3 regions of the Angustibacter sp. McL0619 genome follow, and region 2 is predicted to be linked to each of the others. Evidence: predicted binding sites of a transcription regulator. Region 2 holds the regulator's gene; each other region holds the start of a gene.

Evidence for each region. Region 2 encodes LexA, which represses DNA repair genes until DNA is damaged. Its sites were predicted from a motif close to TCGAACANNTGTTCGA; they were not measured.
Region 1: the regulator LexA is predicted to act here: its motif matches at 3,546-3,561, upstream of ACPPVT_RS08765 (DUF6504 family protein).
Region 3: the regulator LexA is predicted to act here: its motif matches at 1,006-1,021, upstream of recA (recombinase RecA).

Annotation. Positions count from the first base shown of each region.
Region 1 covers NZ_CP188257.1:1,889,794-1,899,298, forward strand. Annotated here, with positions in the region: gene ACPPVT_RS08740 (hypothetical protein) at 1-101, opposite strand, end outside; gene ACPPVT_RS08745 (hypothetical protein) at 111-533, opposite strand; gene ACPPVT_RS08750 (hypothetical protein) at 533-1,801, opposite strand; gene ACPPVT_RS08755 (YbaK/EbsC family protein) at 1,941-2,468, opposite strand; gene ACPPVT_RS08760 (MerR family transcriptional regulator) at 2,530-3,426, opposite strand; gene ACPPVT_RS08765 (DUF6504 family protein) at 3,764-4,177, shown strand; gene ACPPVT_RS08770 (SAV_6107 family HEPN domain-containing protein) at 4,217-4,675, shown strand; gene ACPPVT_RS08775 (DNA polymerase III subunit alpha) at 4,672-8,682, shown strand; gene ACPPVT_RS08780 (methyltransferase domain-containing protein) at 8,777-9,505, shown strand, end outside.
Region 2 covers NZ_CP188257.1:2,751,298-2,760,802, reverse strand. Annotated here, with positions in the region: gene ACPPVT_RS12740 (CDP-alcohol phosphatidyltransferase family protein) at 1-213, shown strand, start outside; gene ACPPVT_RS12735 (phytoene desaturase family protein) at 232-1,743, opposite strand; gene ACPPVT_RS12730 (glycosyltransferase) at 1,764-2,891, opposite strand; gene ACPPVT_RS12725 (carotenoid biosynthesis protein) at 2,888-3,730, opposite strand; gene ACPPVT_RS12720 (monooxygenase) at 3,742-4,485, opposite strand; gene ACPPVT_RS12715 (LysR family transcriptional regulator) at 4,508-5,410, opposite strand; gene ACPPVT_RS12710 (aminotransferase class V-fold PLP-dependent enzyme) at 5,493-6,602, shown strand; gene ACPPVT_RS12705 (hypothetical protein) at 6,684-7,040, shown strand; gene lexA (transcriptional repressor LexA) at 7,087-7,872, opposite strand; gene ACPPVT_RS12695 (LysM peptidoglycan-binding domain-containing protein) at 8,074-8,484, shown strand; gene nrdR (transcriptional regulator NrdR) at 8,877-9,392, shown strand.
Region 3 covers NZ_CP188257.1:1,861,503-1,871,007, forward strand. Annotated here, with positions in the region: gene ACPPVT_RS08610 (ABC transporter permease) at 1-719, shown strand, start outside; gene ACPPVT_RS08615 (DUF2277 family protein) at 740-958, opposite strand; gene recA (recombinase RecA) at 1,171-2,220, shown strand; gene ACPPVT_RS08625 (regulatory protein RecX) at 2,226-2,795, shown strand; gene ACPPVT_RS08630 (amino acid ABC transporter ATP-binding protein) at 2,807-3,589, opposite strand; gene miaB (tRNA (N6-isopentenyl adenosine(37)-C2)-methylthiotransferase MiaB) at 3,630-5,159, shown strand; gene miaA (tRNA (adenosine(37)-N6)-dimethylallyltransferase MiaA) at 5,048-6,097, shown strand; gene dapF (diaminopimelate epimerase) at 6,105-6,980, shown strand; gene ggt (gamma-glutamyltransferase) at 7,095-8,915, shown strand; gene ACPPVT_RS08655 (class I SAM-dependent methyltransferase) at 8,962-9,505, opposite strand, start outside.

The DNA.
Region 1 (9,505 bases), 860 kb from region 2:
GTGTTCTGGACGGTGACCGTCGCGTCCAGGCGGCGCGGCGTGCCGCGCAGCTGGATGGGCGGTGTGGGGGCGGCCGGCGTGCCGCGGCGCTTGGTGGCCACAGCGCCCGCCTACAGGTCCACGACGATCGGACAGGCCCGGTCGGGTCGCACGTGGGTGGACGTCTGGCCGGACACGCTGAGCGCGAACAGCTCCAGCCCGAGGACCGACCAGCCCCAGCGTTGCTCGTAGGGCGTGCAGACCTCTGTCGGCGGGGGAGGCGCCAGCTCGAGGCGCACGCAGGAGTCGACGGCGACCGGTCTCAGGTCGACGGACGACTGGAGCGGCGCCAGCGCGACCTTGGTGTCCGCGACGACCATGCTGTCGGTGTGCAGCTTGGACTCCGAGGTCACGGCGGACTTGGTGTTCACCGACGTCCCGCCGGCCAGCGTCGTGGTCGTCCCGCCGTCCAGGGTGAGCTTCATGTCGTCCAGGCCGGCGAGGTCGGTGGTCAACCCACCGGAGACGTTGGTGTCGATCGAGTAGTCCGCCATCAGGGCGTCCCTTCGGTTGGGCTGGTTGGGCCGGCTGGGCTGACGAGGTAGGAGTGGTGGAAGCCCAGCCGGGGGTCGCCCCAGCTGGGCAGCCGCGGGTCGAACTCCTGCAGCTCGGGCATCGATACCCGCAGTCGAAGCTCGAGCGAGGGGTAGTCGTAGACGGTGATGTGGTTCTGCCCGCGGTTCGCGGTGAACAGCAGCGTCTGGTCGGCCGACAGCTGGCAGGCGTAGATGCCGTCCAGCAGCGCCCCGCGGCTGACCTTCATGGCGCCGACGTACAGGTGGGCGTTGCTGAACACGTTGCCGCGGGCTAGCGCCTCGGTGACGGTGGCGGCGGCCTGGCGGGCGTGGGTCCACTGGTCCAGCGCGCCCGGGTGCTCGTCGATGATCCGGTGCTGCGACAGCGTCGCCAGGTCGACCAGCACGACCGTGTGGCTGCCGCCGGTGCAGAAGATCAGCTCGCGGTCGGAGATCGTCACGTCGGAGTTGATGTGCGCCGGCAGGTCGCGGTCGGCCGACCAGTGCCGCAGCACCCGGCCGGACTCGGCGTCCACCTCGTAGGCGTACTCGCGCAGGTACGACATCCCCCAGTGCTGCCAGTCGGTCCCGTCCGCCGGCGCCACCCGGAACGAGAGCGCGTAGAACACGTCGAGCACCGGGTGCGGCACCAGGTGCCAGCAGGTGGTGGGCAGCTCGACCCGGCGGACGGCGCCGGTGAGCGTGTCCAGGACGCCCACCTCGCGGGCCTCGCCACGGGTCGGGTGGTCCATCCCGCCGAACACGACGTAGCGCCCGGACGCCGTGCGCTTCATCGCGTGCGGGACCTTCAGCCCGTGCGGCGCCAGCTGCTCGGCCTTGGTCAGCCGGTTCACGTCGAAGCGCCACAGGTGCTCGCCGATCGCGGTGACGAACTCGGTGTCGTCCAGCCAGACCAGGTGCGTGCTGCCCTTGATGGTCGTGTCCGGGACGGCGAAGCGCAGCGTTGACACCCGGTCCGCCTCGTCCAGCGTGGCCGGGTCGTAGAACAACAGGTGCTGACCGGTGTTGCCCAGGAAGCCCAGGCGGCGGGCGGGGTCCACCGTGGGGGCGTGCCCGCCGGCAACGCCGCCGAAGTACGTGATCTTGTAAGCGTGGTCGCCGGTGGCCGGGTCGTACCGGAACAGGCAGACCCCCGCGCGGCCCTCGAGACCGTTCAGGCCGTTCCCGTCCAGGGCGATGTGGAACGCGTAGGGGTAGTCGCGCGCGCCCCCCGCTACGCCGACCACCACAGATCACCGCCCGGCCCGGTGCTCGTTCTCCCGCGGCTCCAGGCCGCCCCAAATCGACCATACGCGGCCACGCGGGCGGCGTCACCGGGGCGAATCGGACAAAGCCCCACCGCCGCAGACCCGGTGGGCCAGCTGGCTAGCCTACCTCGATCGGCTGGCCCCCGGTGATCCGGACCAGCTCCTCGTACGACGTCGGGAACACCGTGTGCGGGTGGCCCGCGGCCGCCCACACCACGTCGTACCGCGACAGCGCGATGTCGATGAAGGTGCGCACCGGCGTCAGGTGCCCGACCGGGGCGACCCCGCCGATGGCGAAACCCGTTGCGGCACGGACGATCTCCGGTGTCGCCCGCTGCAGGTCCGCGACCCCGATCAGGTCCGCCACCTTGTGCGTGTCGACCCGGTGGCCGCCGGAGGTCATGATCAGCAGCGGCTCGCCCGGCACGCCCAGCTCGTGTCGTCCCTGGTCTGGGTCGGCGACGGCCGGGACCGAGACGAAGACCAGCGAGTTGGCGATCTGCGAGACCTCCACCCCGAGCGCGTCGGCGGCGGCCTGGGCGGTCCGGGCGGCGTCGTCCAGCACCCGCACCTGCCCCTGGACACCCAGGCCCGCAAGGGTCTGGGTCACCCGGGCGACCGCGTTGTGCTCGGTGAGGTCCGCCATGGAGGAAGGGTAGTGCCGGTGCGAACTACCGTCGCGCAGGTGAGTCGCACCGGCGCGGCCCTCACCAGAAGCGCGGCTGCCCGGGGATGGTCTCCAGGTCGGCCAGCAGCATGGCGCGGTCCTCGTCGTCGGCGATGTCCTCGCCGCACGCCAGTGCCTGCTCGGTGGCGGCCCGGGCGGCCAGCGCATCGCCGCTGACGGCGTGCGCACGCGCCAGCGCCTCGTACGCGAACGCCAGGTCCCAGTCGCCGATCGCGTTCTCCCGGCACAGGTCCAGCTCGCGCTGTGCGTGGTGGAGGCTCGGCTCGCCACGACCCAGGACGGCGTAGACCCGCGAGCACAGCCACTCACCGCGGGCCAGGTTGACCGGGGTGCCGACGCCGGCCCAGTGGTGCCGCGACGCGTGCGCGGTGTGCAGCATGCGGTCGTCGTCGGCCGGGGTGCGGGCCTCGTTCTCCATCAGCCGCCAGGTGTCGTTGAAGAGCGCGACGGCAAGTCGCCGCTCGACGTCGTGGTCCAGCCTGGTGTCCGGGTGGACATCGGCAGGCTGGGCCGGTTGGGTGGCCTGTTGCGGCTGGGAGGGCCCGCTGGTCTGGGTCACCGGTGTCTCCTTCAGGTAGTGGTCGATGGTGTGCAGATCGCCGCGCAGGCGGATCGAGCGGGCCTCGACGCGTCGGCGGTGCCGGACCAAGGTCGCAGTCACGGCGTCGAGGTCGGAGCTGTTCAGGCACTCGCGCACCTCTTGCAACGGGACGTCCACTGCACGCAGCCGATGCACCAGCAGGGCGATGTCGAGCTGCTGATGGGTGTAGTACCGGTAGCCGGTCTGCGGGTCCACGTGCGCGGGGTGCAGCAGGCCGACCCGGTGGTAGTGCCGGATCGCCTTCGTGGTCAGGCCGGTGCGCCTGGCCAGCACGCCGATGGTCAGGAGCTCGTCGGGGGTGGTGCTCGAGGTCATGTCCGGCAGGCTAGGGGTCTACCCCGGGGCAACCTCAAGCACGTCGCGGGAGGTGTCAAGAGCGGGTGGCTCGATGGTGTTGACGGACTGTCCGAGCCCGGGTGTAGTCTCGTAGTCGTTCGAACACCTGTTCGAATCCTCTCGAGGCGTACTCCCCGTCGCCTCGGGGGAGGGTCCGTCCTTCCGGCCGCTTCGACCCCGGCCCCGTGACGGGCCCGGACCTGCCTGGTCCGGGTGGCGGTGGGGAAGCCGCCACCCGGATCTGGCCGGTCCGGCTCTGCCTCCTTCCCCACGGCAGCGCGACCAGCGGGCATCAGTCGTGGTGGAGGTGGTTGCTGTGCGGCGGTACGACGAGGCGATCGAGGTGCGGACGGCGAACGCGGCCGAGGTGGCGGATCCTGAGGGCGCCGCCGTAGGCCTGTCGGCGCCGGTGGCCTTCGTGTGGCGTGACCGGCTGTACGTCGTCCGGGGCGTGCTCGCGCACTGGTACGAGCGGCGCGTGTGGTGGCGAGAGGCGGCCGCCACGGCGTTGCTCGGTCTGCGGGCCGAGACCTCTGGGGGGTCCACCGCGCAGGGGGCGGTGGCGCTCGCGCCGGGCGAGGTCCGGGCATCCCTGGAGCCGGCAGAACGACAGGTCTGGCGGGTCGAGGCCGCGGCCGGGCGTTCCAGCCCGGTCGGGGTCTACGACCTCGTGCACGACCCGTCTGCCGAGCCCGTCACCGGTTGGCGGCTGACCGGCGTCGACGACTGAGGCGCACCCCATCGACCATCGAGCTGGCAGGAGGATCTCGTGACCACACCCGGCCCTGCGCGCGTCCCACCCGGCAGCCTCGACCTGGTCGACCGAGCCAGGGACAGCCTGGTGATGGCCCTCAGCGCCACCTCGGCCGGCGAGCGCTACGTCGCGGCCCACCTGGCTGCGCTGCGGGCTGCGGCCGCCGTGCTGTCGGTGCGTGGGCGTCCGCAGCGGTACGGGCGGCCGCGCAGCGTGTGGGAGGTGCTGCCCACAGTGGCGCCCGAGCTGGGGGAGTGGGCCAGCTTCTTCGACGCCGGGGCGACCCGTCGAGCCGCGGTCGAGGCCGGCCGGGAGGACGCCGTGAGCAGCCGGGAGGCGGATGACCTGGTCCGCGACGGCGAGGCCTTCCTCGCAGTGGTCGAAGGCGTGCTCGGTCTACCGCGTCACGCGGTGCTGCCCGTGGGGGCCGCTTCGATCTCCAGCGGGACGCTCCCGCTGCCGTTGTCGGGATGACCAGCGACTTCGTCCACCTGCACGTGGCCTCGGGGTACTCGCTACGGCACGGCGCCTCCTCGCCGCAGGTCCTGGTGGACCGTGCGGTCGAGCAGCGGATGAGCGCACTCGCTCTCACCGACCGCGACGGGCTGTACGGCGCGGTCAAGTTCGTCCTGGCCTGTCAGCGCGCCGGCATCGCCCCGCTGCTCGGGGTGGATCTGGCGACGGCACCCACCGGTCTGGTCGACGGGCTGCCGGGCTGGGCCGATCCGTCGGCCGCGGCGCGGGCCGCCGGAAACGGGCGGACGCCTGTGCGCGGTGGGGCCCTGGTGGATCCCTACCGTCCTCGGGTCACGGTGCTCGCCCACGGCCCGGCCGCACCGGCGGGTGCCGGTGCGGGGTGGGCGGCGTTGTGCCGGCTGACCTCCGCGGCGCACCTGGCCAGCGCCGCGCTGGGCGGCGAGCGGGGGACGCCGGTCACCGACCTGGCGATGCTCGCCCGCCACGCGAGTACGCCGACGTCCGATGGGGCAGCGCTCACGGTGCTGCTCGGCCCGTCCAGCGAGGTCGGTCGGGCGGTGCTGGCCCGGCGTCCGGACCTGGCCCGCGCCGTGCTGTCCCGGTGGCGCGAGGTGCTGCCCGAGGGGTCGTTGGCGATCGAGGTGGTCTGTCACCACGGGCCGCCGAACGGCCCGCTCAGCGTGCAGCACGCCGGGCGGATGCTGGCGCTGGCCAGGGCAGCCGGCCTGCCCGCCGTGCTGACCAACGCGGTCCGCTATGCCACCCCCGACGGGGCCGCCACCGCCGACGTCCTGGATGCCACCCGGCGGCTGGTCACGCTCGACGTGCGTCACCTCGACCGGGTGACCGCCCAGGGCTACCTGGCCGACGGCGCCACCATGACGCGTACCGCCGAGCAGGTCGTGGCGACCCTCGGCGGTGGCAGCCACCTGGCCCACGACGAGGTGCGTCGGCTGCTGGCCGACACGGCCGCGCTGGCCGGGCGGTGCGAGCTCGACCCGAGAGCCGACCTCGGCATCGGGTCGGTGCACCTGCCTGAGCCCGCGGTGCTCGGCCTGTCCGCGGGCCAGAGCCCGAGCGCAGTGCTGCGCGAGCGGGTCCACGCATCGGTCGCCGGACGCTACCCGGGTGCACCGCAGCGTCGGTTGGGCGAGGTGGGGCAACGCCTCGCCGCCGAGCTCGACGTCATCGACCAGCTCGGCTACCAGAGCTACTTCCTCACCGTCGCCGCGGTCTGCGACCTGATCCGGGGCATGGGCGTGCGGGTCGCGGCTCGCGGGTCAGGGGCAGGCAGCCTGGTCAACTACCTGCTCGGGATCAGCGGTGTCGACCCGATCGAGCACGGTCTGCTGATGGAGCGGTTCTGCTCGCCGTTGCGCGCCCAGCTGCCGGACATCGACATCGACGTCGAGTCGGCCCGGCGCACCGAGGTCTACGAGCAGATCCTGCAACGGTTCGGCGGCGAGCGGGTCACCTGCGTGTCGATGATGGACACCTACCGGGTGCGGCACGCCGTCCGGGACGTCGGTGCCGCCCTCGGGCTGCCGCCCGTCGAGGTCGACGCCATCGCCAAGTCGTTCCCGCACATCAGGGCGCGCAACGCCCGCACCGCGATCGCCGAGCTGCCCGAGCTGCGGACCAGCGGCCTCGGTCACCAGCGGCTCGACCTGCTCTTCGAGCACGTCGAGCGGCTCGACGCGCTGCCCCGGCACATCGCCCTGCACCCGTGCGGCGTCGTGCTGTCCGACATCACGCTGCTGGACCGCACCCCGGTCGAGGCGAGCTGGCTGGGGTTCCCGATGAGCCAGTTCGACAAGGACGACGTCGAGGCCATGGGACTGCTCAAGCTCGACGTGCTGGGCATCCGGATGCAGTCGGCGATGGCGCACGCCGTCGACGAGATCATCCGGGTGGACGGAGTGCAGGTCGACCTCGACGACCGGTCGGACGTCCCGCTGGACGACGAGGCGACCTTCCGGCTGATCCGCTCGACGCACACGCTGGGCTGCTTCCAGATCGAGTCGCCCGGGCAGCGTGAGCTGGTCGGCAAGTTCGGGCCCGAGACGTTCGACGACATCGTCATAGACATCTCGCTGTTCCGTCCCGGCCCGGTGAAGTCGGACATGGTGACCCCCTTCCTGCAGGCCAGGCACGGCTGGCGCGACCCGGAGTACCTGCACCCCTCGCTGCGCCCGGTGCTGGAGGACACCGGCGGCGTGGTCGTCTTCCACGAGCAGGTGCTGCAGATCGTGGCGGTCACCACCGGGGTCAGCCTCGCCGAGGCGGACGAGGTGCGCCGGGCGATGGGTTCGCCGGCCGGCCAGCTGGAGGTCGAGGCCTGGTGGCGCCCCGCAGCTCGTGCGCGCGGCTACACCGCGGCCGACGTCGAGCGGATTTGGTTGGTGCTCAAGGCATTCGCGTCCTTCGGCTTCTGCAAGGCGCACGCCGCGGCGTTCGCGCTGCCGACCTACCAGTCGGCCTGGCTCAAGGCCCACCACCCGGCCGCCTTCCTGGCCGGGGTGCTGACCCACGACCCCGGCATGTATCCCAAGCGGCTGATCCTGGACGACGCGCGCAGTCTCGGCATTGCCGTCCTGGGGCTGGATGTCAACGCCAGCGACAACACCTACCGGGTCGAGCGCCTCGCCCCGTGGGACGAGCCACCGCCGGCCATCCTGGACCAGCTGGACGCCGGTCCGCAGCACCCGGACGACGGCCCGCGCCCGCGCCCGCACCCGGACCTACCGGACGGGCGCGACTACGGCATCCGGCTCTCGCTCGCCGACGTCAAGGGGATCACCGACGCCGAGGTCGAGCGCATCGTCGCCGGGCGGCCGTACGCCTCGCTCGCCGACTTCTGGCATCGGGCCAGGGCGAGCCGCCCGGTCGTCGAGCGGCTCGTCGTCGCCGGGGCGTTCGACAGCCTGTACGGCCTGGGCGGCCTGGCCGCGCGCCTGCCGGTACGCCGGCGAGGGCAGGTGACCCGTCGCGACCTGATGCTCCAGGTGGTCGAGCTGGACCGCTGGACGCGTGCCACCACCCGCGGCACCGGCCTGGGCAGGCAGCGGGCCGCGGCCCGGGTGGCCAAGGGGGCCCGTGGCCCGCAGAGCCCGGACGACGTGCGGGCCCTGGCCGCGGCCCAGTCGCAGGCCGCGGCCCCCGCAGTCCCGGCCGCGGAGCAGCCCGTGCAGCTCGCGCTCGACCTCGGCGACGCGCCGGACACCACTCGGCCGACCGGGCTGCCGGAGATGACCATGACTGAACGCGTGCACGCCGAGCTCGAGGTGCTCGGCCTGGATGCCAGCGCGCACATCGTCGACGCCTACGCCCCGATGCTCGACGCGCTCGGCGTCACCCGCAGCAAGGACCTGCTCGACCAGCGAAACCAGGCCGAGCTGCTGGTGGCCGGGGTGAAGGTCGCCACCCAGACCCCGCCGATCCGCTCCGGGCGGCGGGTCGTCTTCCTCACCCTGGACGACTCCACCGGCCCGGTGGACGCCACCTTCTTCGAGGACGTCCAGGGCCCTTACGCCGCAACGGTCTTCCACTCGTGGCTGCTCGTGGTGCGTGGAGTGCTGCGACGTACCGGCCCGCGTGGGGTCTCGCTGCGGGCGACGGGGGCGTGGCAGCTGCCGCCGCTGTGGGAGGCGTGGACGAGAGGTGGGCTGCCCGCCGTGCACGCCGCGCTGGACGCCGCCGACGTCCTGGCGCACGCCCAGGCGGTCCCGGACGACCGCGAGGAGGTGCTCGTCGAGTACACGGCCGAAGCGACCGTGGCAGCAGCGGCGAGCCGCTCGACCCGGCCGGTCATGGTGCCGCCGCAGGTCGACGAGCCGGCGGCCAAGGCCGGCGGCATGGGCGCGGGGCAGCGCCACCGCCGGGTCCTGGTGCATGCCAGCGGCTTCAAGCAGTCGCCCTACGCGGACGTCAAGCCGCCGGGCGAGGACGTCAAGTCCGCCCCGCGCAAGCTGTGGCACTCCAGCCCGGGGAGTTCGGGCCGGTGAGCGCGGCGCACCTCACTAGGCTGGGCGATGACCGCGGGAACCGCGGTTCCCGCGCGCACCGAGCCCGGGTCCGACGACCTCGAGGAGGCCACCGGTGGCCGCACCATCCGCCGACGCGCCCCGCCGGGCTCGCCGTGGCGACGTCGCCAGCGCCCCCCGCACCGCCGCAGTCTGGGAGGTCGTCTCGCGTACCGCGCGGACCCTCCAGGGCGACGACCCGAGCCGCCCGCTCGTGGTGCTGGACGTCGGCGGTGGCACCGGCGGACTCGCCGTCCCGCTGGCGTCCCTGGGCCACCACGTCACCGTCGTCGACCCCAGCCCCGACGCGCTCGCGGCGCTGGCCAGGCGCGCCGAGGAGGCCGGCGTGGTCGGGCGGATCCAGGGCGTCCAGGCCGACGCGGCCCAGCTCGCCCAGGTCGTCCAGCCCGGCGGCGTCGACCTGGTCTGCTGCCACGGGGTGCTGGAGTACGTCGACGAGCCGGCCGAGGCGCTCGACGCGATCTCGCAGGTGCTCCGCGGCGGTGGCGTCGCCAGCCTGCTGGTCGCCCAGCGGCTCGCGGTCGTGCTGGCCCGAGCCCTCGCCGGCCGGTTCGCGGAGGCCGCGCACGCACTGGACGCTCCGGACGGCCGCTGGGGGCAGGCCGACCCGCTGCCGCGCCGCTTCGACGCCTCGAGCATCGTCGCTCTCGCCGAGGCGGCCGGGCTGTCCACCCGCCGCGAACCCGGGCTGGTGCACGGCGTGCGGCTGTTCAGCGACCTGGTCCCCGAGGCTCTGGTGGACGGCGAGGACGCCCGGGCCGCGCTGCTCGAGCTCGAGCAGCGC
Region 2 (9,505 bases):
CGCGCGGCCGCGCTCGGGCAGAGCGACGTCGCGGTGATCACGGTGTCCGAGCGACCGACGCGGGTGATCGTGGTGGCGATGTTCCTGCTGGGTGCCGGCCTGTACCCGCTGTCAGCTGACCGATGGGGTTCCGCCGGAGCAGGGGTCTCGGCCGTCCTTGGCCTGTTCGCCCTCTTGCAGCTGGTCTTCGCCGTCCGACGCAGGCTGCGCTAGGTCGAAGGCGGGCAACGGTCAGGCCCGGCCGATCTGCTCGGCCACGATCGCGGCGGACATCGCGACCAGCGGCAGGCCGCCGCCCGGGTGCGCCGAGCCGCCGACCAGAAACAGCCCCGGGACCGGCGACCGGTTCGCCGGGCGTAGGAACGCGGACCGGACGCCGTTGCTGCTCGACCCGTAGATCGAGCCGCCGTCGCTGGCCGTCGTCCGGGCCAGGTCGGCCGGGGTGCGCAGCTCGCGCCAGACCACCCGGTCGCGGACGTCCAGGCCGCGCTCGGCCATCACCTGCAGGATCCGGTCGGCGTAGCCCGAGGCCAGACCCGGTGCGTCCCAGTCGATCCCGGCGGTCGGGTCCTCGACGCTGTGCCGCGCCGCGTTGACCAGGACGAACAGCGACTCGTGCTGGTCGTCCGGGCGCAGCGTCGGGTCGTCCGGCGCGCTGACGTAGACGGTCGGGTCGGGCGCGGTGCGTGGCGCGCCGGCGTGGCGGCCGGAGCCGAAGACCGAGTCGAACTCGTCGTCGTAGTCCTCGGGGAAGAGCACGGTGTGGTGCGCGAGGTCCGGCGTCCGGCCACGCAGGGCCAGCAGCATGACGAACCCGGAAAGGGACGGTGTGGTCCGGGCCAGCCCGCGCCGCGCCTTGTCGGCCTCCGGGACCCGGACCAGGTCCTCGTACAGGTGCGTGGCGTCGACGTCCGAGACGACGACGTCCGCGTCGACCCGACGCCCGCTGGCCAGCAGGACGCCGCCGACCCGACCGGACTCGACCAGCACCTCGCTCACCCGGCTGCTGGTCAGCACCTGCGCCCCGGTGTCCAGGACCCGCTGGTGCAGTGCGTCGCCGAGCCGACGCAGACCGCCGCGCACGTACCACGCGCCGAACGTCTGCTCGACGTACGGCACCGTGACCAGCGCGGCGGGCGCCCGGCGCGGGTCGGAGCCGGAGTAGGTGGCGTAGCGGTCCAGCATCATCGCCAGCCGGGGGTCGCGCAGGTACCGGCGACCGAGGCCGCGCAGGGTCCGCCACGGTGCGACGGTGACCAGGTCGCGGGTGCGGCGGCTCAGCCCGACCAGCGTCCGGGCGCCATCCAGCGGGGACTCCAGGAACGGCCCCCGGGTGATCTCCCACACCGCGCCCGCGTGGTCCATCAGGGAGGCCCACTGCGCGCCCGCACCGGCGCCGAGGGCGGCGTCCATCGCGGCGACGGTGCGTCCGCGGGAGGCGTTTGGCAGGTCGAGCCAGGTGCCGTCCGCGAACCGGTACCGGCAGACCGGGTCGACCTCGACGAGCTCGACCGAGCGCTCGAGCGGCTCGCCGGTCTTCAAGAAAAGGTCCCGGTAGGTGGCCGGCAGGGTCAGCAGGCTCGGTCCGGTGTCGAAGGCGAAGCCGTCCCGGGCGAACCAGCCGAGCTTGCCGCCGATCGTGTCGCCCTGCTCGATCACGGTGACCTCGTGGCGCTGGGCGCTCAGCCGGGCGGCGACGGCAAGACCTCCCATGCCGGCGCCGACGACCACGATCCGTGCCATGGCGGGAGGCTACCGGCCGGTCAGCGGACCGGACGGCCCTTCCAGCGCAGCGTGCCGCGACGGTGCTCGAGCACCGACCGGGCGGTGAGCCAGCCGAACAGGACCACGGACGCCGGGTGGGCCAGCGCGTCCGGCCAGACCCGCGCGCCGGTACGCCGTCCGGTCAGCACCCGCCCACCGACGCCGGCCAGGTAGCCGACGGCGCCGGCCCGGGAGCCGCCTAGAGCCGCCGCGGCCGGCCAGGCGTAGACCAGGCTCAGCCCGCCGATGGTGGCCAGGCCGCGCTTCGGACCACCGAAGGCCGCCCACAGCGACTTTCCGTACCCGTCCCGCAGGTCCGCCCACCCGTCGTACATCCGACAGGTCGCCAGCTCCGTGCCGTCGGTGACGCCGCCGCGGCCGCCGGCGAGCTTGACCGATCGCACGAGCGCGAGGTCGTCCAGGACGTCGGCCCGCACGCCCGCGTGCCCACCCGCGCGCTCGTAGGCGCCGCGGTCGACGGCGAGCAGCTGACCGTTGGCGGCCGAGAGGGCAGGCCGTTCGGACCGCTCGGCGACCGCCAGCGGCAGGGTGGTCAGGAAGGACCACTGCAGCAGTGGCTGCACGAGCCGCTCGGCCACCGTGCCCGCCACCTGGCGTGGATAGGGGCTGACCAGGTCGAGCCCGCTGTCGCGCAGCTGCCCGACCGTGGCGGCGACGGCGTCCGGCGTCACCCGCACGTCGGCGTCCACGAAGACCAGCACGGTGCTGGCGTGGTTGGCCTGCCCGGCCAGCTGATGGCACGCCCACGGCTTGCCGAGCCACCCCGGCGGCAACGGCTCGCCCGCGACCAGCCGGACCCGTGGGTCATGCTCGGCCACTGCGCGCACCACCGCGGGGGTGCCGTCGCTGGACCCGTCGTCCAGCACCACGAGCTCGGCCCGGCCCGCGCAGCGGTCCAGAGCGGCGAGCAGGGCCTGCATCGTCGGTTTGACCCGGTGCGCCTCGTCGCGCACCGGCAGCAGCACGGACACCCACTCACCCGGCGGCTGCGGCGGGGACGGTGGACGGCGAAGGTTCCGCACGTTCCACGCGGTGTGCGCGGTCAGCGCCACGGCCACCGCAGAGGTCGACCAGGTGAGCGCGCGGGCGATGCCGCGCAGGCTCATGGTCGCCCGTCCCACCACAGGTACAGGTAGGGCACCACGAAGATCCCCATCGCCACGCCACCCCAGATCGCCACGCCGGGACGGTCGAAGAACACCGCGTTGCCCAGCGTGGAGCCCGCCCAGGTCCAGGCCAGAAGCGCCCCGGGAACACCTTCGGCGCCGTCCTTGCCCGGCGGGAGCACGGCCTCCAGGACGGCCATCATGACCAGGGCCACCAGCACCCACCCGGCGAAGTTCGTCAGCGGGATGCCGGGGATGCCAGGCAGGGCGGGAGTCGGGTCGGCCCACGTCCAGTACCCGGCGGCCACCATCTGCGGATCGAGGAAGAGGTCCCAGCTGGCCAGCGCGAGCCCGCCGGTTAGGACGACGACCAGCGAGGACGGCGTCGCTCGCCGGCGGCGCCTGGCGCCGGCTCGGGACAGCCGCCGCCCGAGCAGAAGGCAGGGGTAGGCCATCATCACCCAGGCCAGCGGCACGACGACCGGGACGTCCAGCACCTCCGGTCCCAGCGAGCCGGTGTAGCTGTAGTGCCCGAACGGGAATCCGGTGCGCACGCCGACGGCCTCCGCAGCCAGACCGAGACCGCCGGCGACGACGAACAGGCCGGCCGCCCAGCCGACTCCGCGGGTGGCCGCCGCATGCAGCACCGAGGTGGTGGCGAACAGCAGCACCGTCGCAATGGTCAGCCGACGTAGCGCGTCGGTGTCGTCGGTGAGCGGGTAGGCGATCTGGGCCAGCACAGTGGCCGCCGCCAGCACGGCGCACAGCCGGCGGGTCCGCGAGTGGGTCGTGCTGCGGACCGGGCCTGCGCCGCGGCGCGTTCGGGTACGGACCGTCACGATGGGCGAGTCTAGGGGCTCGGTCGGTCTGCGTCCGGGCGAGCGCCTCGGTCGATCTCGAACGAGCGGCCGTGATAGCTGCCCCGGACCGTCGTCACCGCGAAACGCGCGAACAGCTCCTCGACGTACCAGCGTTCCTGCTCGGTCCGGCGGATCGCCTCGACGTGCGGACGGCGGCGGTGGGCGAAGTCGTTCAGGGACTGCGCGTCGTCCCACAGGCTGAAGGTGCCCTGCAGCCCGACCGGTGCCTCACCGATCCCGATCGCCAGCTGCAGGCCCGGAGTCTGGCGAAGGTCCAGCGAGACCGGCGGCACGGCGCGCCAGAAGGTGAGCGCCTTGCGCGGCCGGATCCTGGCCCGGGTGATGGCGGCCACCGGCCCGAAGGTCTTGCCGGGCAACGGGTTCCCGAAAGGCTCGGTACCGGACCACCGGCCGCGTGAGGCGAGCGGACGCAGGTGCACGTCGAGGCGCTCGCGGCTGACCGCGGCCCAGGAGTCGAGTGCCGGGTGGCCGTCCAGGAAGCGCGCGGCGGGCGCGTCGTCGTCCCAGACGGTGAGCAAGGCCCAGTGCCGTGGGTCGGCGTCCCGCACGGTGAAGGAGCGGCCGCTGCCGGTGCCGAGCAGCTTGCGGAAGCGCAGGCCGGGAGCCTGCCTGAGCAGCCGGCGCGTGCTGGCCATCCGCAGCATGGCCGAGGGCACTTTGGCCCGCTCGACCCCCCAGACCTGGAGCAGCACGGCGGGTAGCTGGTCCGGCATGCGAGTCACGGTAGGGCAGCGGTCAGCGCGAGGCGCTCTGCAGCGAGGTGATCAACGCATCCACGGCCGGCACCCGGCGCAGGTCGGACGTCGTCACCGCGAGCACCGACCGCAGCGAGGTCGGGTGCAGCGGCCGGGTCACGACCGCCTGGTGCGTCGTCGTGCGCAGCACCAGCCCGGGCACCAGGGCCACCCCGAGTCCCTCGGCCACCAGGCCCATCACGGCCACGTAGTCGTCGGTCTCGAACTCGACCCGCGGGGTGAAGCCGTCCCGTTCGGCCAGCGACATCAGGTGTCCGCGACAGCGCGGGCAGCCGGCGATCCACGGCTGGTCGCGCAGCTGGTCGAGCCCGATCCGCCGCTGGTCGGCGAGCGGGTGGTCGGCGGGCAGGACGACGTGCAGCTCGTCGTCCAGCAGCGGCACGGTGAGCAGTCCGGCGAGGTCGTCCACGTCGCGGCCCGCACCCGTGCCGGGGTAGGTGAAGGCCACGGCGACATCACACTCACCCGAGCGCAGGGCGGCCAGGGACTGCGGCGGTTCGCCCTCGCTGAAGGTCACCTGCAGGCCGGGATGGCGGGCGCGCAGGTCGGCCAGCGCACGCGGCACCACCGAGGCCGAGGACGACGGGAAGGCCATCACGCGCACTCGACCGGCTCGAAGGCCGGTGATGGCGGCGATCTCCTCGTCCGCGGTATCCAGCGCGGCCTGCACGGTGACCGCGTGCCGGGCCAGCACCTGCCCGGCCTCGGTCAGCCGGACGGACCGGCCGTGCCGCTCGACCAACGGCGTGCCGATCCGCTGCTCGAGCCGGCGGACGAGCTGGCTGACCGCGGGCTGGCTGTAGCCGAGCGCGTTGGCGGCCGCGGTGAAGCCGCCCTCGTCGCCGATGGCCCGCACGACGCGCAGTGCGTTCACGTCGATCATGCGGCCAAGCATAACGTCAGGTTATCGAAACCGGACAGAGCCGGTCGTTGTGCTATTTCCACGGTCCCGTCACCCTGGGTGGATGAGTACGCAACCCGCTGTCGCGCCATCCCTCGCCACGGACACGTCAGCTCCTGCCGTGCGGCACCCAGCGTTCGACGCTGCTCCGGGCTACCTGAACGCGGCCACCCTGGGGCTGCCGCCGCGGGCCACCGCGGACGCGGTGCGCGACGCGGTCGACGCCTGGCAGCGCGGGTACGCCTGCGCGGTCGGCTACGACACCGTGGTCAACCGGGCTCGCGAGCTGTATGCCCAGCTGGTCGGCGTGCCATCTTCCTGGGTCGCGGTCGGGTCGCAGGTGTCGGTGACGGCCGGCACCCTGGCCGCCAGCCTGCCGCCCGGCAGCCGCGTGATCTGCGTGGACGGCGACTTCAGCTCGATGGTCTTCCCGTTCCTGGTCCAGGCCGATCGCTCGGTGAGCGTGCAGCACGTGCCGTTGGAGCAGCTGCCCGAGGCGGTTGCCGCCGGGTGCGACGTCGTGGCCTTCTCGCTGGCCCAGTCGGCCGACGGCCAGGTGGTGGACGCCACCGCCGTCGTCGAGGCGGCCCGCCGGGTCGGCGCGCTCACGTTCTGCGACACGACCCAGGCGGCGGGCTGGATGGACATCGACGCCTCGCAGTTCGACGTCACCGTCTGCTCCGCCTACAAGTGGCTCTGCGCGCCCAGGGGATCGGCCTTCGCCACGATCCGGCCCGGACTGCTGGAGCAGATCCGACCGGTGAACGCCGGTTGGTACGCGGGGGACTCGGTTTGGGGCTCCTGCTACGGCCCGGACATGGACCTGGCCCCCGATGCGCGCCGGTTCGACGTCTCGCCGGCGTGGCTGTCGTGGGTCGGGACAGTGCCGTCCCTGGAGCTCTTCACCTCGCTCACGCCTGCGGAGCGGGCGCACGGTTCTCGGCTCGCCGACCGGCTGCGTGCCCGGCTGGGAATGCCGGCGCAGGATCGGCCAGTGCTGTCGCTACCCGACGCGGACGGCGCCATCGCGCAGCAGCTGGGACTGGCCGGTTGCACCGTCGCCGGCCGGGCCGGTCTGGTCCGGATCGCCTTCCACCTGTGGAACGACGACGGGGACGTCGCGCGCGTCGGCGACGCACTTGTGCTGGCGGGGTCCGCGTCGTTGCTAGGGTGACGCCCGTCTCGTCCAGCTGTGTGGCGAGCCGTTCATGAAGCCGTTCCCCGCCGGTCGTGGGAGCCGCTCTGGAAGGCTGCCATGTCGCTGGAGATCCAAGACCCCCCGTCATTCGACGACGAGATGGGCTCGGTCAGCCTGCTGATCGACCACGAAGCAGGTGCTTTGGTCGTGCTGCACGGCGCCATCGGAAACGAGCTGCACGCTGAGGTCCGCGAGCTCGTGGCTGACCTCGAGTCCGACGTCGCCGGGACCTCCGGTCGTCCGGTGCAGGTGCTCGCCGAGCACGTGACGAGCTTCGGGTTGCCCGGCGTCTGGCTGCTCCTCGAGCTTCGCCGAGCCGCCCGGCCGGCCGTGGTGTCCGTCGTCAGGCCGTCGGAGTGCGTTCGGTCAGCCATCGCGAGGCACAGCATCGCCGGTCTGGCCATCGTCGGTTAGCCGCAGGCTCAGGCGCCAACCGCTCGCCGCTAGGCGGCGTCGGCCTTCAGATCCGGCGTAGGACCGCCTGGACGCGGCCGAGCACGGTCGCCTCGTCCCCGGGGATGGGCTCGTAGGCGGGGTTGTGCGGCATCAGCCAGATGTGCCCGTCGCGGCGCCTGAAGGTTTTCACCGTCGCCTCCCCGTCGAGCATCGCGGCGACGATGTCGCCGTTCTCGGCGGTCTGCTGCTGCCGGACCACGACCCAGTCGCCGTCGCAGATCGCGGCGTCGACCATGGAGTCGCCGACCACCTTGAGCAGGAACAGCTGCCCCTCGCCGACGAGCTGGCGGGGGAGTGGGAAGACGTCCTCCACGGCCTCCTCCGCCAGGATCGGACCGCCAGCCGCGATCCGGCCGACCACCGGGACGTAGGACGGCGTGGGCCGGGCGTCGCCCGAGCCGGTCGGGTCGTCCAGTGGAGCCGCGGCCGGTTGTGCGGACGCGGCCGACGGACCGTCCGGCGACATGACCTCGATGGCTCGGGGCCGGTGCGGGTCGCGGCGCAGGAAGCCCTTGCGCTCGAGCGCGGCGAGCTGGTGCGAGACGCTGCTCGGACTGGCCAGCCCGGCCGCCTCGCCGATCTCCCGCATGCTGGGCGGATAGCCGCGCCTCTCGACGCTGTCCCGGATGGTCTCGAGCACCCGACGCTGACGCGCGGTGAGGCCGTCGCCGGAGTCGCGCTCGGGCATCTCGTGCACATCGGCGGGCGGTCGTCCGAGCGTGGCCATCGCGTTCCTCCTGGTCGGGGCGGTGCGATCACCGTAGGGCCTGGACGGGCTCGATTCAAACATCTGTTCGAACGTGTTGCCGGTCCTGGGTGCTCGGGCGGCCGTTGTCGGTGGTCTCTGATGTGGTGTTCCTGAGCACGGATGAGACGGATGAGTCGAACGAGTGTTCGGCCAGGACTCGACAACGACGAGTCCCGGTGCTAGAAATCGTACAGGCGTTCGATCGAACAACCGTTCGATCCTCTTCTTCCCCGGAGGCCAGCCATGACCGCGATCACCATCTCCGCTCCGCCGTCCATGCGGCACCGCGCGCCCGCGGCTCGGCCTGCCCGCCCGGTCGGTTCGAAATGGGGCGCCCGCTCGCAGGTCGCCCCGGCCCCCACGGCCGCTCTGCGGCTCACTCGCCGCGGCCGACTGGTGATCACCGGGATGCTGGCGTCCGCAGCGATCGTCGCCTCGTTGTTCGTCGGCGGGGTCGGCCTGGCCGGCACCGACTCGGCACCGGTGCCGACCCGGTACGTGACGGTCGCGCCGGGCGAGACCCTCTGGGCGATCGCGGGTGAGGTCGCGCCTTCCGTCGACCGCCGTGACACGGTCCAGCGGATCCTCGAGCTCAACGCACTGCCCTCCGCCCTCGTTCAGGCCGGCCAGCGGATCGCTGTCCCGGCTTCCTGAGCCGTCGCTCCAACTGTCGAGCGCGTGACGCGTCTACGGTTCAGCCGCGAGGCGCTGGTGCTGGTGTGGCGGATGTGGTCGATCCAGGTGTGGGTCGCCCCGGGGAGCACGCGGTGTTGCGACACGGACACCAATCGGGTGGCGGTCCTTGCGCGTCCTTGGATTGCGGTCTAGCGTCTACCCCAACATCTAGTAGTTACACCGATGTGACTCGTCCACAGGTTGTGGTCCGTCGCCCACAGGTTCTCCCCAGGTGATCCACAGATCCGTCCACAACAGACGAGATCCGCACCTTAGAAACCGGGGGTTCCGGCCCAACTCGGGCGCCCCTTCGGCTGTCGGTGCTGGGTGAGACGGACGATCCGTTGACGACCCGTTGAGAGGAGGCGGCCGTGCACTGTCCGTTCTGCCGCCACACCGACTCGCGTGTCGTGGACTCCCGGGCCACCGACGACGGATCCTCGATCCGGCGCCGTCGCCAGTGCCCCGACTGCGGGCGCCGGTTCACGACGGTCGAGACGGCGAGCCTGTCGGTGGTGAAGCGCTCTGGGGTGACCGAGCCGTTCAGCCGCGCGAAGGTGCTCTCCGGCGTGCGCAAGGCGTGCCAGGGCCGGCCGGTCGGCGAGGACGACCTGGCGATGATCGCCCAGCGCGTCGAGGAGGCGGTCCGTGCGACGGGCTGCGCCGAGATCGAGGCGCACGAGGTCGGGCTGGCCATTCTGGGCCCGCTGCGCGAGCTCGACGAGGTGGCCTACCTGCGGTTCGCCAGCGTCTACCAGGCGTTCGACTCGCTGGAGGACTTCGAGTCGGCCATCGTCCTGCTGCGCGCCGAGCGTGACGCCATGGGCGTCGAGCCGGGCGAGCGTGCCGACGGCGCCGACGTCCCTGGGCCGGGGCGCGCCACATAGACACCGCCGGTGGCGGCGGAGGGGAAGCCGACGCCACCGGCGGTCACCACTCGAGCTTCCTCGGAGCGACTCGCTCCGAACAGCACCACACGAGTCACACGGTTCACAGCAGT
Region 3 (9,505 bases), 890 kb from region 2:
ACCGGCGGCAGTGGGTCGCGTTCCTGACCGGGTTCCTCGAGCCGGTGTTCTACCTGTTCTCGCTCGGCCTCGGGCTCGGCGCGCTGATCGGTGACGTGACGTTGGCGAACGGACAGACCGTCACGTATGCGCAGTTCATGGCGCCGGCCATGCTCGCGATGTCAGCGATGAACGGTGCGGTCTTCGACGCGACCTACAACATGTTCTTCAAGCTCAAGTACATGCACACGTTCGACGCGATGCTGGCGACCCCGGTCGGCCCGCGTGACATCGCGGTCGGGGAGATGCTGTGGTCGTTGATGCGAGCCGGCTGCTACGTGGTCGGGTTCCTGCTCATCTCGGTGGCGATGGGTCTGACCACCAGCTGGTGGGCCCTGCTGGCCCTGCCGGCGGCCACCCTGATCGGCTTCGTCTTCTCCGCTGTGGGCATGGCTGCCACGACGTGGATCCGCAACTTCCAGGACTTCGACTACATCCAGATGGCGCTCGTGCCGCTGACCCTGCTGTCCGGGACGTTCTTCCCGGTCGACGCCTACCCGCCCGCGTTGCGCTGGCTGGTCGAGCTGTCCCCGCTCTACCACGGCGTGGTGATCGAGCGGGCGCTCTGCCTGGGTGACGTGTCGTGGTCGTTGTTCGGCAACGTCGCGGCACTGCTGGCGATGGGCGCGGTGGGGCTGGCCGTGACCCGTCGGCGGCTGGCCGCGCTGCTGCTGAAGTAGCGGCCGGCAAGCGGCGCAGGTCAGCTGGCGGCCGCGCCGCGGACCTGCAGGCTGTCCAGCAGGCGCTCGGTCGCCTCGGCGACCTCGCGCACAGCGGCGTCGAACGCGGCCGCGTTGTGCGCCGCCGGGGCGCGGAAACCGCTGATCTTGCGCACGTACTGCAGGGCGGCGGCGTGCATGTCGGAGTGGCTCACGTCGTGGGTGTACGGCTCACGGAGGGTCTTGATGCTGCGGCACATGGCTCGACCTTACGTCGATCCGACACGCCGGAACAGCCTCCGCCGGATCGAACACCTGTTCGGTAGGGTTGTCCACAGTTGCTCGGGTGAGTCCCACGATCCACAGGTCGAGGGCGGCTCGGGACGGTTGTCGGTGGGGCCGCCTAACGTCTCCGTCGATGACAACACGACGTAGCGGTCGGCAGCCCCGACCCGAACCACGAGGTGGAAACATGCCCGCTCCCGCAGACCGCGAGAAGGCGCTCGACACGGCGCTCGCGCAGATCGACCGACAGTTCGGCAAGGGCTCGGTCATGCGCCTCGGCGACGAAGTCCGTGCGCCGATCGAGGTGATCCCCACCGGTTCGGTGGCCCTCGACATCGCCCTCGGCATCGGCGGTCTGCCGCGCGGCCGGGTGGTCGAGATCTACGGCCCGGAGTCCTCGGGCAAGACGACCGTCGCGCTGCACGCCGTCGCGAACGCGCAGAAGGCCGGCGGGATCGCTGCCTTCATCGACGCCGAGCACGCGCTCGACCCCGAGTACGCCCAGAAGCTGGGGGTGGACACCGACGCGCTGCTGGTCTCCCAGCCCGACACAGGTGAGCAGGCGCTCGAGATCGCCGACATGCTCATCCGCTCCGGAGCGCTCGACATCATCGTCATCGACTCCGTCGCGGCGCTCGTGCCCCGCGCCGAGATCGAGGGCGAGATGGGCGACAGCCACGTGGGTCTGCAGGCTCGGCTGATGTCCCAGGCGCTACGCAAGATCACCGGCGCACTGAGCAACTCCAAGACCACGGCGATCTTCATCAACCAGCTGCGCGAGAAGATCGGTGTCATGTTCGGCTCGCCCGAGACGACGACCGGTGGCAAGGCACTCAAGTTCTACGCCTCGGTCCGGCTCGACGTCCGTCGCATCGAGACGCTCAAGGACGGCACCGACCCGGTCGGCAACCGCACCCGGTGCAAGGTGGTCAAGAACAAGATGGCCCCGCCGTTCAAGCAGGCGGAGTTCGACATCCTCTACGGCCAGGGCATCTCCCGCGAGGGTGGCCTGATCGATATGGGCGTGGAGCAGGGCTTCGTCCGCAAGTCCGGTGCCTGGTACACCTACGAGGGCGATCAGCTCGGCCAGGGCAAGGAGAACGCGCGCTCGTTCCTGCGCGACAACCCCGACCTGAGTAACGAGCTGGAGAAGAAGATCAAGGAGAAGCTCGGCATCGGGCCCCGGGTCGACGCACCCGCTGAGGTGGCCGTGCCCGAGGTCAAGGTCGACTTCTAACCACCGTGTCGACGTCACGTCCGGCCCGCGCCCGGGGAGGGCGGCTCGCATCGCCGAGCGAGCCCGCCCCGGGCGGTTCCGCCGACGACACGCCAGATGCCGATCCGGAGTCGGTGGCCAGGGCGATCGTGTTGCGGCAGCTGACGATGGCGCCGCGCAGCCGTTCGCAGCTGGCGGACAAGCTCGCCCAGCGAGGGGCTCCGCAGGACGTCGCCGAACGAGTTCTCGACCGCTTCGAAGAGGTCGGACTGATCGACGACGCCGCCTTCGCCGAGATGCTGGTCCGCTCGCAGGTGGCGGGTAGGGGCTTGGGGCGTCGTGGGCTGGCGCACGAGCTGCGTCGCAAGGGCGTGGACGACGAGACCGCCCGCGTCGCCCTCGAGCAGGTGGACGACGAGTCGGAAGCAGCCGCGGCGAGAACCCTGGTGGCACGTCGGATCGCCTCAACCCGTGGGCTCGAGCGAGACAAGAGAATGTCCAGACTGGTGGGCATGTTGGCGCGCAAGGGTTACCCCTCTGGGCTGATCATGTCCGTGGTCCGCCAGGCTCTGGACGAGGACGAACCGGCGCGCTGACCGCCGCCCGGTCAGTGCGGCAGGATCTTGGAAAGGAAGTCTCGGGCCCGATCAGTGGTCGGTGCGGTGAAGAACTGCTCCGGCGTGGCCTGCTCGAGGATCCGGCCGTCGGCCATGAAGACGACACGGTCCGCGGCCCGGCGTGCGAATCCCATCTCGTGGGTGACCACGAGCATCGTCATGCCGGACCTGGCCAGGCTGGTCATCACCTCCAGCACCTCGTTGATCATCTCGGGGTCCAGTGCCGAGGTCGGCTCGTCGAAGAGCATCACCTTGGGGTCCATCGCGAGTGCCCGGGCGATCGCCACTCGCTGCTGCTGGCCGCCCGACAGCTGGGCCGGGTACTTGTCGGCCTGCGCTCGGACGCCGACTCGCTCCAGCAGCTCGTGCGCCCGTGCGCTCGCGTCGTCCTTGCTGATGCCGCGCACCTTGATCGGGCCGAGGGTGACGTTCTCCAAGATGGTCTTGTGCGCGAACAGGTTGAACGACTGGAAGACCATGCCGACGTCCGCTCGCAGCCCGGCCAGGGCTCTGCCTTCGGCGGGCAGCGGCACGCCGTCCAGGGTGATGGTGCCGGACTCGATCGTCTCCAGCCGGTTGATCGCCCGGCACAGGGTGGACTTTCCCGACCCCGACGGGCCGATCAGGACGACGACCTCGCCCTCGCCCACGGTCAGGTCGACGTCCTGCAGGACGTGCAGCTCGCCGAAGTGCTTGTTGACGTGCTCCAGGACCACGAACGGCCGACGATCCGGCTGCGCGGGGGCAGCGGACCCAGCGTCCGGTTCGGTCATGCCGCCAGACACTAGCGACGCAAGTACCCTGGACGTTGCCATGGACGAAGTGATCACCCAGACCGCCGACGCCCGCACCTACGAGGTGCGCACGTTCGGCTGCCAGATGAACGTGCACGACTCCGAACGGCTCACCGGCCTGCTGGAGGACGCCGGCTACGCCCCGGCGCAGCAGGGCAGCACCCCCGACGTGGTGGTGTTCAACACCTGCGCGGTGCGCGAGAACGCGGACAACAAGCTCTACGGCAACCTCGGCCACCTCGCGCCCACCAAGAAGCAGCACCCAGGTATGCAGATCGCTGTCGGTGGCTGTCTGGCGCAGAAGGACCGTGGCGAGATCGTCCGCCGCGCCCCGTGGGTCGACGTGGTGTTCGGCACGCACAACATCGGGTCACTGCCCGCCCTGCTGGACCGGGCCCGGCACAACCAGGAGGCGCAGGTCGAGATCCTCGAGTCGCTCGAGGTGTTCCCGTCGACGCTGCCGACCAAGCGTGAGTCGGCCTACGCCGGCTGGGTCTCGATCAGCGTGGGCTGCAACAACACCTGCACGTTCTGCATCGTGCCCAGCCTGCGCGGCAAGGAGAAGGACCGCCGCCCCGGCGAGATCCTGGCCGAGGTGGAGGCGCTGGTCGCCGAGGGCGCCCTCGAGGTGACGTTGCTCGGCCAGAACGTGAACACCTACGGGGTCGAGTTCGGCGACCGGTTGGCCTTCGGCAAGCTGCTGCGCTCCTGCGGCGAGATCGGTGGGCTCGAGCGGGTCCGGTTCACCAGCCCACACCCTGCCGCGTTCACCGACGACGTGATCGACGCGATGGCCGAGACCCCGAACGTGATGCCGAGCCTGCACATGCCACTGCAGAGCGGCTCCGACCGGGTGCTCAAGGGCATGCGCCGCTCGTACCGCTCGCGTCGGTTCCTGGACATCATCGACTCGGTGCGCGCGCGCATCCCGCACGCCGCGATCACGACCGACATCATCGTCGGCTTCCCCGGCGAGACGGAGGAGGACTTCCAGGCCACCCTGGACGTCGTCCGGGCCGCTCGCTTCGCCAGCGCGTTCACCTTCCAGTACTCCCGGCGGCCCGGCACCCCGGCCGCAGACCTGCCCGACCAGCTACCCAAGGCGGTCGTGCAGGAGCGTTACGAGCGGCTGGTCGCCCTGCAGGACGAGATCTCCTGGGCGGAGAACCGGACCCAGGAGGGGCGCGTCCTCGAGGTGCTGGTGGCCGAGGGTGAGGGCCGCAAGGACGAGACCACGCACCGTCTCAGTGGCCGCGCCGCCGACAACCGGCTGGTCCACTTCGCGGTGCCGCCCCACGCGCTGGAGGCGGGCGACGTGCCCCGTCCCGGCGACGTCGTCCAGGTGGAGGTCACCTACGGGGCGCCGCACCACCTGGTCGCCGACGCTGCGCTGTCCGGGGGCCCGTACGCGGTGCGCCGGACCCGGGCCGGCGACGCCTGGCAGGCCCGCCAGGCGCAGCCGCAGAGTCCGGGGCCGAAGCCGGTCGGTCTAGGCCTGCCGGGCCTCGGCGCGCCGGCCGCGACCCCGGTGGTCCAGGGCTGCCGGTGACGTCCGGTCCGCACGACGGGCTCGTCGTCGCGGTGGTCGGCGCAACCGCGACGGGCAAGTCCGACCTCGGGGTGGCGCTCGCCCGCGCCCTGGACGGTGAGGTGGTCAACGCCGACGCCATGCAGCTCTACCGCGGCATGGACGTCGGCACGGCGAAGCTGCCCGTCGCCGAGCGCCAAGGGGTGCCGCACCACCTGCTCGACGTGCTCGACGTGGCCCAAGAGGCGACCTTGGCCGCCTACCAGCGTGCGGTCGAGGCGGCCCTGGGTGACGTGCTGGCCCGGGGGCGGGTGCCGGTCCTGGTGGGCGGGTCCGGGCTCTACGTACGGGCCGCGTTGGACCTGCTGGAGATCCCGCCCACCGACCCGGCCGTTCGCGCCGAGCTGGAGGTCGAGGCCGAGCGGCTGGGCGCCGCGGCCATGCACGCCAGGCTCGCCGAGCTCGACCCTGCGTCCGCGGGACGCATCCTGCCGGGCAACGTCCGCCGCGTGGTGCGGGCTCTGGAGGTGGTCCGGCTGACCGGGCGGCCGTTCTCTGCGACCCTGCCCGAGCCGGCCTACCGTCGCACCGCCGTCCAGATCGGCCTGCGGGCTCCGCGGCCCGAGCTGGACCAGCGGATCGGCGTCCGGGTGCGGTCGATGTGGGACGCCGGGCTGCTGGCCGAGGTGCAGCGCCTGCTCCCGCTCGGCCTGCGCGAGGGACGCACGGCAATGCGGGCCGTCGGCTACGCGCAGGCGCTCGGCCAGCTGGACGGACGGCTGGACGAGCACGAGGCGATGGACGAGACCGCCCGCCTGACCAGGCGGCTGGTGCGCCGCCAGGAGTCCTGGTTCGCCCGCGACGACCGGATCGCCTGGCTGCCGCACGACGCGCCTGACCTGCTCGAGCAGGCGCTGGGCGAGGTCGGTGCTGCGGGATCGGCCGCGCGTACCGGATGATGGTCTCGTGCAGCTGACCTTCACCAAGGGCCACGGGACCGAGAACGACTTCGTGCTGGTCCGAGACCTGGACGCCACCGTCGACCTGACCGCCGAGCAGGTTCGCCGGATCACCGACCGGCACGCCGGCCTCGGTGCGGACGGCGTGATCCGGGTCGTGCGGGCCCGCGACGTCCCCGAGGTGGCCGACCAGGCTGAGTCCGCCGAGTGGTTCATGGACTACCGCAACGCGGACGGCGTGGCCGCCGAGATGTGCGGCAACGGCGTCCGCGTCTTTGTGTCCTACCTGCTGCGCGAGGGGCTGGTCGACGGCCTGTCCTGGGACGGCGGCGAGCTGGCCGTGGCGACGCGCGCCGGCACCAAGCGGGTGCGGGTGGACGGCGACGAGCTCGCCGTCGACCTCGGCCCCTGGCGCGTGGTGGGCGGCGAGCAGGCGCTGGACGACGGCGGGGACGCGCGGGTCGCCGTGCACGGCCTGGACGGCTCGGTGGCCGGCCTCTCGCTCGACCTCGGTAACCCGCACACCGTGGTGATGCTGCCGAACGAGACCGACCTGGCGGCGCTGGACCTGACCGACGCGCCGCACGTCACCCCGGAACCGCCGAACGGCACGAACGTGGAGTTCGTCGTCATGTTGGGCGCCGGTCACGTCCGGATGCGAGTGCACGAGCGCGGGGTGGGGGAGACCCGTTCCTGCGGCACGGGCGCAGCGGCCGCTGCGCTGGCGGCCCGCGCATGGACCAACGTCGCCGGTGGGGGTGAGCCGGACGCCTGGCGGGTAGACGTCCCCGGCGGCACCCTGCGGGTGCTGCTTCGCCCGGGCGGGACCGTCGAGCTGGCCGGCCCGGCCGAGCTGGTCGCGGACGGCACGCTCACGCTCTGACCCGCCTCGCGGTGATCATGCATGTTCGCCCATCCCGTCGGGCGTGGCGCCGAATGGCAGCTGTCGGCCGTCCCGCCTAGGTTGGCAGAACGTGCCGGTTCGGGAGGGTCTGTTATGAAGAGTCCTGTTCTTATCGCATTCGCCGCCGCTCTTGCGGTAGCCGGAGGCCTGCTCGCTCCACCCGCAGGCGCTGCCAGCTCGACGTCGGACTCGGGCCCGGTCATCCCGCCGCCGAAGGTGCCGGTGATGACCGGTGGCGGGGGAGCGGTCTCGTCGGTGGACGAGGTCGCGACCCAGGTCGGGATCGACGTCCTGCGTCGCGGCGGCAACGCAGCGGACGCAGCGGTGGCCGCGGCGGCAGCGCTCGGCGTCACCGAGCCGTTCTCCTCGGGCATCGGGGGCGGCGGGTTCCTGGTGTACTACGACGCCAAGCACCGCAGCGTGCACGCGGTCGACGGCCGCGAGACCGCGCCGCGGACGTTCACCAGCACCACCTTCACCGACGGTTCCGGAGCCGCACTGGACTTCAACACCGTGGTCAACTCCGGCCTGTCGGTCGGGGTGCCGGGCACGCCTGCGCTGTGGGACACGGTCGCGCGACGCTGGGGCACCGAGTCGTTCGCCGACCTGATGAAGCCGGCCCAGGACGTCGCGCGGCGCGGCTTCGTGGTGGACGCGACGTTCCATCAGCAGGTCGTCGACAACGCCACGCGGTTCGCCCGGTTCCCGGCGACCGCCGCGCTGTACCTCAAGGGCGGGCAGCCGCCGGCCACCGGATCGGTGTTCACGAACCCGGACATGGCCAAGGCGTACGGCGAGCTGCGCGCCCACGGGGTCAAGTCCCTCTACCGAGGCAGGCTCGGCGCGGCACTGGTGGCCGCGGCGCAGCATCCAGTCACCAGCGACGGCTCGACGGTCTATCCCGGTCAGATCACCACGGGCGACCTCAAGGACTACCAGGCGCAGCAACCCACCCCTACGACGACCCGCTACCGCGGGCTGGACGTGCGGGGCATGCCGGTGCCCTCTTCCGGCGGGATCACGGTGGGTGAGTCGCTGAACCTGCTGGAGGCGTACGACCGGCAGACCCGGCAGAGCATCTCGGACGTCGACGAGGCGCAGTACCTGCACCGGTTCAGCGAGGCCACCGCGACCGCGTTCGCGGACCGGAACAGGTGGATCGGCAACGTACCCGGTGTACCCGCGAAGCAGCTCACCTCCCAGGGGTTCGCCGACGAGCGGGCGTGCGCGCTGTTCAGCCCGACCGCCGCGGCCGCGCGTCCGGTGCCGTTCGGCAGCCCCGACGGCTCGTACTCGTGCTCGACCGGCGCCACCCACCAGGACGCCGCGCGGGACGACCACGGGACGACGCACCTGACCGTGGCCGACAGGTGGGGCAACGTCGCGTCGTACACCTTGACCATCGAGCAGACCGGTGGCTCGGCGATCACGGTGCCAGGCTGGGGCTTCCTGCTGAACAACGAGCTGACCGACTTCGACTTCGTCCCGCTGACGGCCGGCGTGCCCGATCCCAACCTGCCGGCGCCGGGCAAGCGGCCGCGCTCGTCGATGAGCCCGACCATCGTCACGGTGCACGGCCGTCCGGTGCTCGCCCTCGGTTCGCCGGGCGGGGCCACCATCATCACGACCGTCTCGCAGGTGCTCACCGAGTACCTGGACCGCGGCCTGTCGCTGGAGAACGCCATCGCAGCACCGCGGCTGTCGTCACGCAACGGGGTGGAGCAGGCCGAACCGGCGATCTACTCCGGACCCGAAGGCGCCGCCCTGAGCGCGCTCGGGCACGTGATGTCCAGCACGCCGGAGATCGGAGCCGCCACCGGCATCGTGATCCGCGCCGACGGGACCTTCCAAGCAGCCGCGGAGCCGGTCCGCCGTGGCGGTGGCTCGGCTCAGGTGGTCCGTCCCGGAGGCTGACCTGGGTACGTCCCGGTCACTCCGCCTTGGTGGGCAACGTGCAGGGTCACCACGGGGGCGGCGCGGCGGGGGCGGTCACCCGCAGCACCCGGAAGCCGCGTGCGGTGGCCGCCCGGCTGACCTGGAAGCCACGCGGCCCCAGCTGTTCGTCGAGCCAGCGGTGCAGCGAGTCCGAGCCCAGGTTTCGCTGCACCACGAGGTATGCGCTGGCTCCCACGTCCAGCCGGGGCAGCCAACGCAGCAAGAGCTGATGCAGGACCGCCTTGCCGACCCGGATCGGCGGGTTGCTCCAGATCGCGGCGAACCGGAGGTCGTCCGGCACCTCGTCGGGCAGGCACGCTCGCACGCCGGTGGCAGCGACCCGCTCGGCATTGCGGCGCAGTAGCGCGATCGCGCGCTCGTTGACGTCCACGCCCCACACGGTCGCGGCCGGGCTGTCGAGCGCGAGGCTGAGGGTGATCGGGCCCCAGCCGCAGCCGAGGTCCAGCAGGTCGCCGTGCTCGGGAGCGGGCGGGGCCTCGTGCAGCAGCACCTGGGTGCCGGCGTCCAGCCGTCCGGGGCTGAACACCCCGGGCGCGGTCACCAGGTCG